Regions from separate parts of the Bacillus sp. 2175 genome, predicted to be linked through region 3. Evidence: riboswitches for the same ligand, from Rfam matches in the RefSeq annotation. Region 3 holds a riboswitch; each other region holds the start of a gene.
The links. A riboswitch is a leader RNA that binds a small molecule or an ion and turns the genes downstream of it on or off. The one in region 3 is predicted to bind S-adenosylmethionine.
Positions count from the first base shown of each region.

Region 1: another riboswitch for S-adenosylmethionine. It lies ahead of ACXKY9_RS15880 (hypothetical protein); the one in region 3 lies ahead of ACXKY9_RS06545 (YezD family protein).
Region 2: another riboswitch for S-adenosylmethionine. It lies ahead of ACXKY9_RS01005 (MetQ/NlpA family ABC transporter substrate-binding protein); the one in region 3 lies ahead of ACXKY9_RS06545 (YezD family protein).

Region 1 is NZ_CM173819.1:3,046,558-3,049,839, forward strand. It holds gene ACXKY9_RS15860 (short-chain fatty acid transporter) at 1-2, shown strand, start outside; gene ACXKY9_RS15865 (hypothetical protein) at 43-396, opposite strand; gene ACXKY9_RS15870 (NAD(P)H-dependent oxidoreductase) at 393-968, opposite strand; gene ACXKY9_RS15875 (SWIM zinc finger family protein) at 992-1,381, opposite strand; gene ACXKY9_RS15880 (hypothetical protein) at 1,644-1,901, opposite strand; SAM riboswitch class I at 2,002-2,100, opposite strand; gene ACXKY9_RS15885 (hypothetical protein) at 2,223-2,414, shown strand; gene ACXKY9_RS15890 (YwiC-like family protein) at 2,445-3,167, opposite strand.
Region 2 is NZ_CM173819.1:170,389-173,670, forward strand. It holds gene ACXKY9_RS00995 (methionine ABC transporter permease) at 1-33, opposite strand, end outside; gene ACXKY9_RS01000 (methionine ABC transporter ATP-binding protein) at 8-1,048, opposite strand; gene ACXKY9_RS01005 (MetQ/NlpA family ABC transporter substrate-binding protein) at 1,061-1,873, opposite strand; SAM riboswitch class I at 1,959-2,073, opposite strand; gene ACXKY9_RS01010 (NAD(P)-dependent alcohol dehydrogenase) at 2,153-3,061, opposite strand; gene ACXKY9_RS01015 (DUF6612 family protein) at 3,219-3,282, shown strand, end outside.
Region 3 is NZ_CM173819.1:1,199,725-1,203,006, forward strand. It holds gene lysA (diaminopimelate decarboxylase) at 43-1,359, shown strand; SAM riboswitch class I at 1,476-1,584, shown strand; gene ACXKY9_RS06545 (YezD family protein) at 1,657-1,800, shown strand; gene ACXKY9_RS06550 (phosphoadenylyl-sulfate reductase) at 1,888-2,592, shown strand; gene sat (sulfate adenylyltransferase) at 2,632-3,282, shown strand, end outside.

The DNA.
Region 1 (3,282 bases), 1.8 Mb from region 3:
AAACGAAAAGCTAGTTTTATACTAGCTTTTTTACATAATAAATCACTTATTTCCCATGCAATTTATAATCTTCTCCCACTCTATCTCCGTAAGATGTAATGACTCAAATGCAAAAAAATCTTCGCAAATTTTTCCGATTAAGTGTGGATGTTCACTCAAAAAATTCCACTGTAACGCTTTAGGAAGAAAATATGTTTCATATTCTTTACTTCCCCGTACTATCTCATCTACTTCTCTTTCACAAATTCCTCTTATTAAATAATCATTTCTTAACTCTATTTGAATTTGCTGAAATGTTTCGCTACATTTTTTCAATTGAAGTAAACGCGTAACATACTTCCGAAAAAGTTCGCCATCATACTGAACACAGTTTATAATACAGTCAACTTCATTCATAATGTACGAGCCTTTTCTTCTATTTGTAATAACCATTTTTCACGCTTTGATACTTTACTCTTTTTCACAGATTGAAACACTGACCGTTTTATATTGCGAATGCCACAAAAACGTAAAACACCTCTCTTCATCATAATCCAATCTGCTGATCGATATAACAATGCGACGTACCATAGGGGCGAGTCTAACTTATTAATAACCCATGCTTTTTTCCCTTGCAATAATCCTTTCGGCAGAGCCCCTTCATATTTATAAGCAAATCCAGCTACGAAAATACGATCGATAAATCCTTTTAAAATTGCTGGCATCCCCCACCACCATATTGGATAGATGAATAAAAGTGTATCTACTTCTTCTACTAACGTTCTGTACCGAGCTGTTTCTTCTTCATTTACTAAATCACGTCTTTTCTTCTCTTCATTAAATACGAGGACTAGATCAAATTGTTCTTTGTATAAATCAAGCAGCGTAACTGAATGATTTGTTTCCGGTAGTCCTTTTTGCACATGATTTAAAATCGCCGCGTTAAAACTTGAAGGATTAGGATGAGCGTATACAATTAGTACGTTCACTACATAACAACTCCCTCTATACGTTAAAGTTTCCCCTTCTTTAACATCTTCTCTACAATCTGTACGTTTTTCGAACTTTGCAATAATCGATTCAATAATATAAGTAATTCTTCTTTTTCTAAATCTCTCAGTTTCTCTTTAACTGCACTCTCACCAGCACCTTGAATATCATAAACAACTGCCGCCATATGCTTACAAAGATTCTCATATGGACATTTGCAGCTACTTTCTGAAAAATCTTCGAGATCGATAACTACTTCATAATTTCCTGCATTTCCAGTAACGAAAGCAAACACTTTTTTATCATGTATTTCAACATCTTCTACATGTCCATCTTCATAATATTCATATCCCTTATCTACAATGTACTTTGGGATCCATTTCGTTATATCTTTTAATAAGTAAGCGTACATAATTGTACCCCTTCCTTTAATTCCCTTTTGACTTCAAAAATCCTGTATGTTATTCTAATAACTGTCAAATAGCAAGTCTATATGACAAAACGACTGACACCTATTCGGCGAAGGTGTCTCTTTTCATTTGCAGCCGATATGAATTGCCTCTTTCAGGCACATTCAATTTTTGACACTACACACTCAACACCATTCCCTGTATCAGGCTGCTTTAGCAGTCTTTTACTCTACATACTCCGTTATTTTAAGAAAAAAAGAGAGCTTAGCTCCCTTTTCTCGCCTTATACAATACCCCTTTTTCAGCATAGAGATATTCATCAGCTAATGTAATTTTCCCATCCAGTTTTAGTTCGTCTAATAATCTTGATAAATAAAATTGATGCAACATCTTTTTCGTGAATTTTCCTTCATGATGCGAAACGATATGTTCTTGAATATCTAACAATGATATCGGCTTATCTTGCTCTATCATATATTCATAAACTGTACTACGCAGTTTTACGTATTTTTCGAGTGTCACAGTAATGCGCAACCCCTTTCTTCTTAATATAAATTTTCGTAATCGGTTTTTTTGCAATAAAAAAACCTCTCCGATAAGAAGAAGTTACGTATATATCTTCGTCTTATCTCCCAGAACAAATATGTTCTGCTGGAATTAGCACCTGCATCGCGGTTGCTGGGTTTCATCGGGCCAGTCCCTCCACCTCTCTGGATAAGAAAATATTCACTTAATTCTTACTATACGTAATTCCACTTTAATTGTCAAATAAATATAACAAATTATATTTTCTTCCTTACTGTTCATACTACCCATATACGAACACGCAAGGAGGATTATGAAATGCATCAAAATGCTCGCGGATATGTACAAGATTCTTTTCAATCATTACAAGAAGCTAAAAATTGTTTAGAAGAAGCGCTCGAAACAGTTGAAAAAGATTTTAATCGCGCTCGTATTGAACAATCACTTTATGCTGTTGAACAAGCTATTCAACGTTGCGAGTACACCGTTCACATTTTAGAAAAAGATTAAAAACTTCCCATCAATTGATGGGAAGTTTTTTCAAATGGCATACTTCATAATTATTGCCGTTATAATTAAAAAATATACAGAATTAGCAATTTCTAAAATTCCTACTTTTATAATAGAAATTTTTTTGCCATACAACACAATTGCTCGAATGGCACTTGGTATAAAAATAAGAGAACACCAGGGATTAATCACAAATATGATTATCGTTAATACGATATGATATCCCCAAGATATAAGACGATACTTCGGGTTATTTTTTTCACGAATCATCGTTTTCACATAGAACGTACTACCTAAAAAGTATAAAAATGAAATAAGTGCAATGAATATAGCTGTATGACCGATTTGCTTCATTGAAAAGTAATAACTAATTAATCCACCGATACAAAACACAATAATCGCACAAATATCATTTAATAGTGCTCTTTCATTTTTTTGACGAGCGTAATACATATTCACTATAAATAATGGAATCATTACTATTACGAATAAAAGAATTCGCCACTCATATAATAAAGAAATCATCCCAAATAGGAACGCAATACTGAAATAAACAATGGCAGCTTGTAAAAACTCTTTTTTTCGTCTTTGCTTTATGTACGTAAGAAATGGATACGTGGCTAAATAGATAAAAAACCACGCTAAAAACAATGGAATATGATAAATAGTAGGTTTCCCAAGTATGACACTTAATAAAAAAGGAATAACAAGCATAGCCCATGCACCATGTTGCTTCGGAATAACTAACTTCATTAACTATACACCTCCCTTTTGAAAAAAGTTCTCACCTACCATTATACAAATAATTTTATATAATAACGGATGTATATTAAATCGATTTTTTGACAAAAAAATGCTCCTTACAGTA
Region 2 (3,282 bases), 1.0 Mb from region 3:
ACCCCATTCATCCAAAAAGGACTTGTTTCCCATAATCTGTTCTACCTCCTTCTACGATGATTCCTTGCTCTTGTAAAAATGATAAAGCACGGTGGATTTCATTTTGTTCCCCTTGCATATGAACGACTAGTTTCCCATATGCTTCATGTTTTAACTGCGTAATATTACCGGATAAAATATTCGGATACACTTGGAAACGTTTTGTGGCAACGGCTAAGGCAGGTTCCCCTGAAGTAGTGCCAATAAATGAAAGTGTTACAATTTCTCCAGTACTTTGTAGTTCTTTCTGTACCTCTTTTGGAATTTTCGCTGCAAATGCGCTATTTACAAATTTCTTCGTGGTTACATGTTGTGGGTTTGTGAAAATATCTTTTACAGTCCCACTTTCGACTACAGATCCATGTTCCATAATAGTAACGCGGTCACATATACGCTGGATGACATTCATTTCATGTGTAATGAGTAAAATCGTAATTCCGATTTCTTCGTTAATCTTTAATAACAAATCAAGGATAGAATCGGTTGTTTCGGGATCTAATGCGCTCGTTGCTTCATCACTTAATAACACTTCAGGTTCATGTGATAGCGCACGAGCAATTGCAACACGCTGTTTTTGACCACCAGAAAGTTCGCTTGGATACGCATCTTTTCGATTAAAAAGATCGACAATGCGTAAATACTTTTCTACTCTTTTTTCAATTTCTGCTTTTGGAATGCCAGCAAGCCGTAACGGTAATGCGATATTTTCATAAACGGTAACAGTTTTAAGTAAATTGAATCCTTGGAAGATCATTCCGATTTTTTGTCTCGCTTTTGCTAGTTCTTTTGTCGATAACGTTGTTAAGTCTTGTTCGTTTACAATGATATTTCCTGTCGTTGGTTTTTCTAATAAATTTACACATCGAATCAATGTACTTTTACCAGCGCCACTATACCCAATGATTCCAAATATCTCGCCTTTTTCTACTTTAAGGGAAGTAGACTTAAGAGCCTCAACATTCCCTTTTTTTGTTGTAAATACTTTGGATATGTTTTTTAATTCAATCATTATCGTCAGCTCCTACCAAGATGGTAAAACTGAACCATCAAATTTTTTCTCGATAAACTCTTTTACTTCCTTAGACTGATAAGCTTTCTTTAATTTATTTACAACGGCATCATCTTTATTTTCAGTACGAACAACGACCCAGTTCACATATGGTGAATCTTTTCCTTCGCGGAAGATAGAATCTTTCGCTGGACTTAATTTTGCACCTAATGCAAAGTTTGTGTTAATTGCAGCTGCTTTCACTTCACTTAGTTGCGTTGGTAATTGAGATGCCTCTAATTCGACAATCTTTAATTTTTTTGGATTTTCAATTACATCTTTTGCAGTCGCTTTTTCTGTAGCCTTTGGATCAACTTTTAAAACCCCTGCTTTTTCAAATAATTTTAAAGCTCGAAGTTCATTTGTTGGGTCATTTGGTACAGCAATTGCATCGCCCTCTTTTAAGTCTTTTACATCTTTTATATCTTTAGAATATACGCCCATAGGGAATGTTACTGTTGAAAATACTTCAGCTAATTTCATATTGCGTTCAGCTTTAAATACATCTAAATACGATTTCGTTTGGTAACTATTTACATCAAGGCTTTTTTCATCTAATGATACGTTTGGCGCTACATAATCATTAAATACTTTTATATCAATTTCGAGACCATCTTTTGCTGCAACTTCTTTTACCTTTTCAAAAATTTGTTCATGTGGTCCACCTGTTACACCGACAGTAATCTTTTTCTCGTCTAATGCTTTTACCTCTTTATCTGAACTCACGCTACATGCGCCTAATAATAATACTGCTCCGCTTACAATGCTTAATAATACCTTTTTCATCTATAAATCCCCCTTCATATACGTTCCAAAATAAAAAGCACCTCCCAAAAATAAGAGAGGTGCCGAATAGACGAAATAGATTCCTCTCTTATCTTCCAAAACGAAAACTCGTTTTGCAGGAATTAGCACCTTAGCTTATACGTCATAAGCTCGGTTGCCGGGCATCATCGGGCCAGTCCCTCCGCCACTCTTGATAAGAGTATGTGTATGTAGTTTTGAATATGGTACTAATAGTAAATCGTACAAAAAGAATTGTCAATGATATTTTCGGAATATATTTTATTTTAAGATAATCGAAACATTCCCCTTTTTATGTCCTTTTTCTACATATATATGAGCTTCAGCAATTTCTTCTAATCGGTAAGTTCTATCAATAACAGGTTTTAGCTTTTCTGTTTCAGCTAGTTGTTTTAGCAGGTTCATATCTTCTTTACTGACCTTTGCCATCATTCCGTTCACAGATACATATTTTCCATTAGGCATTAATGCATCTGTACAAAGAGACTTTTTATATTTTCCAACTGCATCAAATATAATATCGTAGTGCTCGCCCCGCTTAGTAAAATCTTCTTTCATATAATCAATTACGTTGTCTGCCCCTAAAGTTGTTACTAAATCGAAATTCGAACTACTACAAATGGCTGTGACAGTCGCCCCGAAGTATTTAGCAAGTTGTATGGCAGCTGTCCCTACTGACCCAGAGGCGCCGTATATAAGTACTCGTTGCCCTTTTTTTATCTGTCCTTTTCTAAGGAAGTGCAATGCTGAAGTTCCGCCAAAAGGAATAACGGCAGCTTCTTCATATGTCACATTGGTAGGTTTTAATGCTATTAATCCACTTTCATGCACGCATGTGTATTCCGCATAACCACCAAGGTTTAGTTCTGTTAATGCAAAAACTTGATCTCCTTTTTTAAATTGTGTTACATCTGTTCCAATGTCTTCGATTTCACCGGATAACTCTACGCCAAGTATAGGTTTTCTCGGTTTTCTGAAACCTAATATGATCCGCATAGGAATCCAAAATAAGAGGGGGCTATTAAAGCCACGTATTCTACAATCTCCAGTCGATACACTTGTTGCGTGAATTTTAACTAACACTTCATTTTTTTTAGGTTTAGGCTTTTCTACATTTTGAAGCTGGAGAACATTAGGTGGTCCGTACTTTGTACAAATAATCGCTTTCATAATGACCTCCTGAAATGAGTTGTTATTATTTACATCATATTTAAACTTTTTCTCAAACATGTTGTTATATAGGAAATAAATTTAAAGATAAATATTACGAATTATATAGATTTCATAGGAAAAGAGATGATATTATTTTTGGGAAGGAGGGGACGTTATGAAAAAACTTATTTTAATTTCAAGTTTAGTACTTGCAGTCGGTCTAGGAGTAGGGTGTAGTA
Region 3 (3,282 bases):
ATTGGGGTTATGAGTTTTAGAGGAAATAAGGGAGGAATTTAAATGTATTTACACGGCACAAGCCGAATTAATGGGCAAGGACACTTAGAAATTGGAGGGTGCGATACGACGCAGCTAGCAAAGCAATACGGAACACCACTTTATGTATACGATGAAGAGTCTATTCGAGGAAAATGCCGAGCATTTCATCGTGCTTTTAAAGAAAGTGGTTTCTCTTATCAAGTAGCATATGCAAGCAAGGCGTTCTTGTGCATGGAGATGTGCCGAGTAGCTCGTGAAGAGAATATGTCATTAGACGTTGTCTCTGGGGGAGAATTATATACTGCGCTCCAAGCAGGATTTCCGGCATCACGTATTCATTTTCATGGAAATAATAAAACAGAAGAAGAAATAGTGATGGCTCTTCAGGCGAATATCGGTTGTTTTGTCGTAGATAATTTCTTTGAATTAGAAGTTTTACACGATTTAGCGATGCAACATGGAAAGTTTGTGAACATATTAATTCGTGTAACGCCTGGAGTAGAGGCGCACACACATGAATATATTACGACAGGCCAAGATGATTCGAAATTTGGATTTGGCGTTTCAAACGGTCAAGCGATGCAGGCAATTACATTTGCTTTACAAAAATCCAATTATAATGTGCTAGGGATCCATTCACATATTGGATCGCAAATATTTGAAACAGCTGGTTTTGTTCGAGCGATTGAAGTTCTTCGCCAATTTTTAGTAGAAGTGAGAGAGCAAACAAACTATGTAGTAAAAGTGTTAAATGTAGGCGGGGGATTTGGAATACGCTACACAGAGTCAGATACACCATTAACTCTTGAGACATATGTGCGAGCTGTAACAAGTGCAGTGAGAGAACAATTTACTGTATGTGAATATCCATTGCCAGAAATATGGATTGAACCAGGACGTAGCATTGTAGGTGATGCTGGGACAACAATTTATACAGTTGGATCTGTGAAAGATATTCCTGGTATTCGGAAATATGTATCAGTCGATGGTGGAATGACAGATAATTTAAGACCTGCTTTATATAGCGCGCGTTATGAAGCGATGTTAGCGAATCGAGGGAATGATGAGAATGAGGAACTCGTTTCGATTGCCGGGAAATGCTGTGAGAGTGGAGACATGTTGATTTGGGATATTCATTTACCAAAAGTCGCTTCTTCTGATTTACTAGCAGTTTCCTGTACAGGAGCATACGGGTACTCGATGGCGAATAATTACAATCGGATTCGAAGACCAGCCGTTGTCTTTGCAAAAGGCGGAACATCGCAAGTAGTTGTGGAACGCGAAACATATGAAAATATTATTGGGAACGATCGCATACGTATTAAAGAGCTTGTCTAAATAGAAAAAGGGGTTGTTCGGATGGGCAATTCCTTTTTTGTAAAAATAAAATAATTAAAATATATCGGAAAACTAGGATTGAAAAAAATCAGAATTATGATAAAATACAAATACAAAGCTTATCAAGAGAAGCGGAGGGAACTGGCCCGAAGAAGCTCGGCAACCTGCTTATAGAAAGCAAGGTGCTAAATCCAGCAAAATGGAATCCATTTTGAAAGATAAGGTAAAATATATTACCGAACAGTCTTTTCGAAATGGGAAAGATTTTTTTTATGAATAAAAAGGGGGGCTGTTCGCGTGGGTGTACGGGAACATTTTGATGAAGTATCCGAGAAGATTGAAGCGATGCTTGCTGATATGAAATATGGTTCAATTACAATTGTTGTGCAAGATGGAAAAGTAATTCAGTTAGAGAAAAGTGAAAAAGTACGTTTAAAGTGAAAAGCGCTGACTAGAAAAACTAGAGGCGGTTTTAACCTATTTTCATTAGGTTAAAACCGTCTTTTTGCTTTTACAGGGGGAAAAAACATGTTGACGTATGAAACGTGGGAAGAAAATGTTGTTTCGTTTTCGGAAGAAGATGAAACAAAAGGCGCGCTATCAGTATTAAAGTGGGCTTATAAAGAATATAAAGATGAAATCGTCTACGCATGTAGCTTTGGGGTGGAAGGTATGGTATTGCTGCACCTTATAAACCAAGTAAATCCATCTGCTAAAGTTGTATTTTTAGATACAAATGTTCATTTTCAAGAAACATATGAATTAATTCAAAAAGTGCGGAGGCGATTTCCTTCATTAAATATTATAGAAAAACAACCGGAACTTACGCTTGATGAACAAGAGAAGTTGCATGGCGAGAAATTATGGGAAAGTAATCCGAATCTTTGTTGTAAGATTAGAAAAATTTTACCGTTAGAAAAATCATTAGCAGCGGAAAAAGCGTGGATATCGGGCTTAAGAAGGGAACAATCAGAAACACGTAAGCATACAAAGTTTATAAATCAAGATCATCGTTTTCAATCTATTAAAGTTTGTCCACTCATTCATTGGACGTGGAAAGAAGTTTGGCGATATGTATACAAACATAGCTTGCCGTATAACCCGTTGCATGATGTTGGCTATCCAAGTATTGGGTGTGAGAAATGTACGTTACCTGTAGGGGATGGTGGCGATTCAAGAGATGGTAGATGGGCTGGGAAAGTGAAAACCGAATGTGGTCTTCATTACCAATAAGATGAATCTTGAAATAAAGCTAAGAGAGGATATAGAAAAATGAGCATAGTAAACGAATTAGTAAACCGTATAGATGAGACATATGACGTATCACAAATTGAAAAAGAAATTAAATTAGACAATATTGCGTTAAGTGATTTAGAACTATTGGCGACAGGTGGATATAGCCCCCTTACTGGTTTTTTAGGGAAGGAAGATTATGATTCAGTTGTAGAAACGCTTCGTTTAGCAAATGGTAGTGTGTGGAGTATACCGATTACATTACCGGTAACAGAAAAAGTCGCAGAAAGCCTGAAGGTTGGAGAGGAAGTAAAGCTTGTCAACAATGGAAATATATACGGTGTCATTCAAATAGAAGATATTTTTGTACCAGATAAAGAAAAAGAAGCGTTACTTGTATATAAAACAACGGATGAGGCTCATCCAGGAGTGAAAAAATTATATGAACGACCAAACGTTTACGTTGGAGGAACTATTATTCTAACAAAACGCTTTGAAAATAATCAATTTCCTTCTTATCATTTAGACCCAATTGAAACGAGGGAAGCATTTAAAAAACGTGGGTGGAAAACAGTGGTCGGATTTCAAACGAGAAACCCGGTACATCGTGCCCATGAGTATATTCAAAAATCTGCTCTTGAAATTGTAGATGGTCTCTTTTTAAATCCGCTCGTCGGAGAAACGAAATCG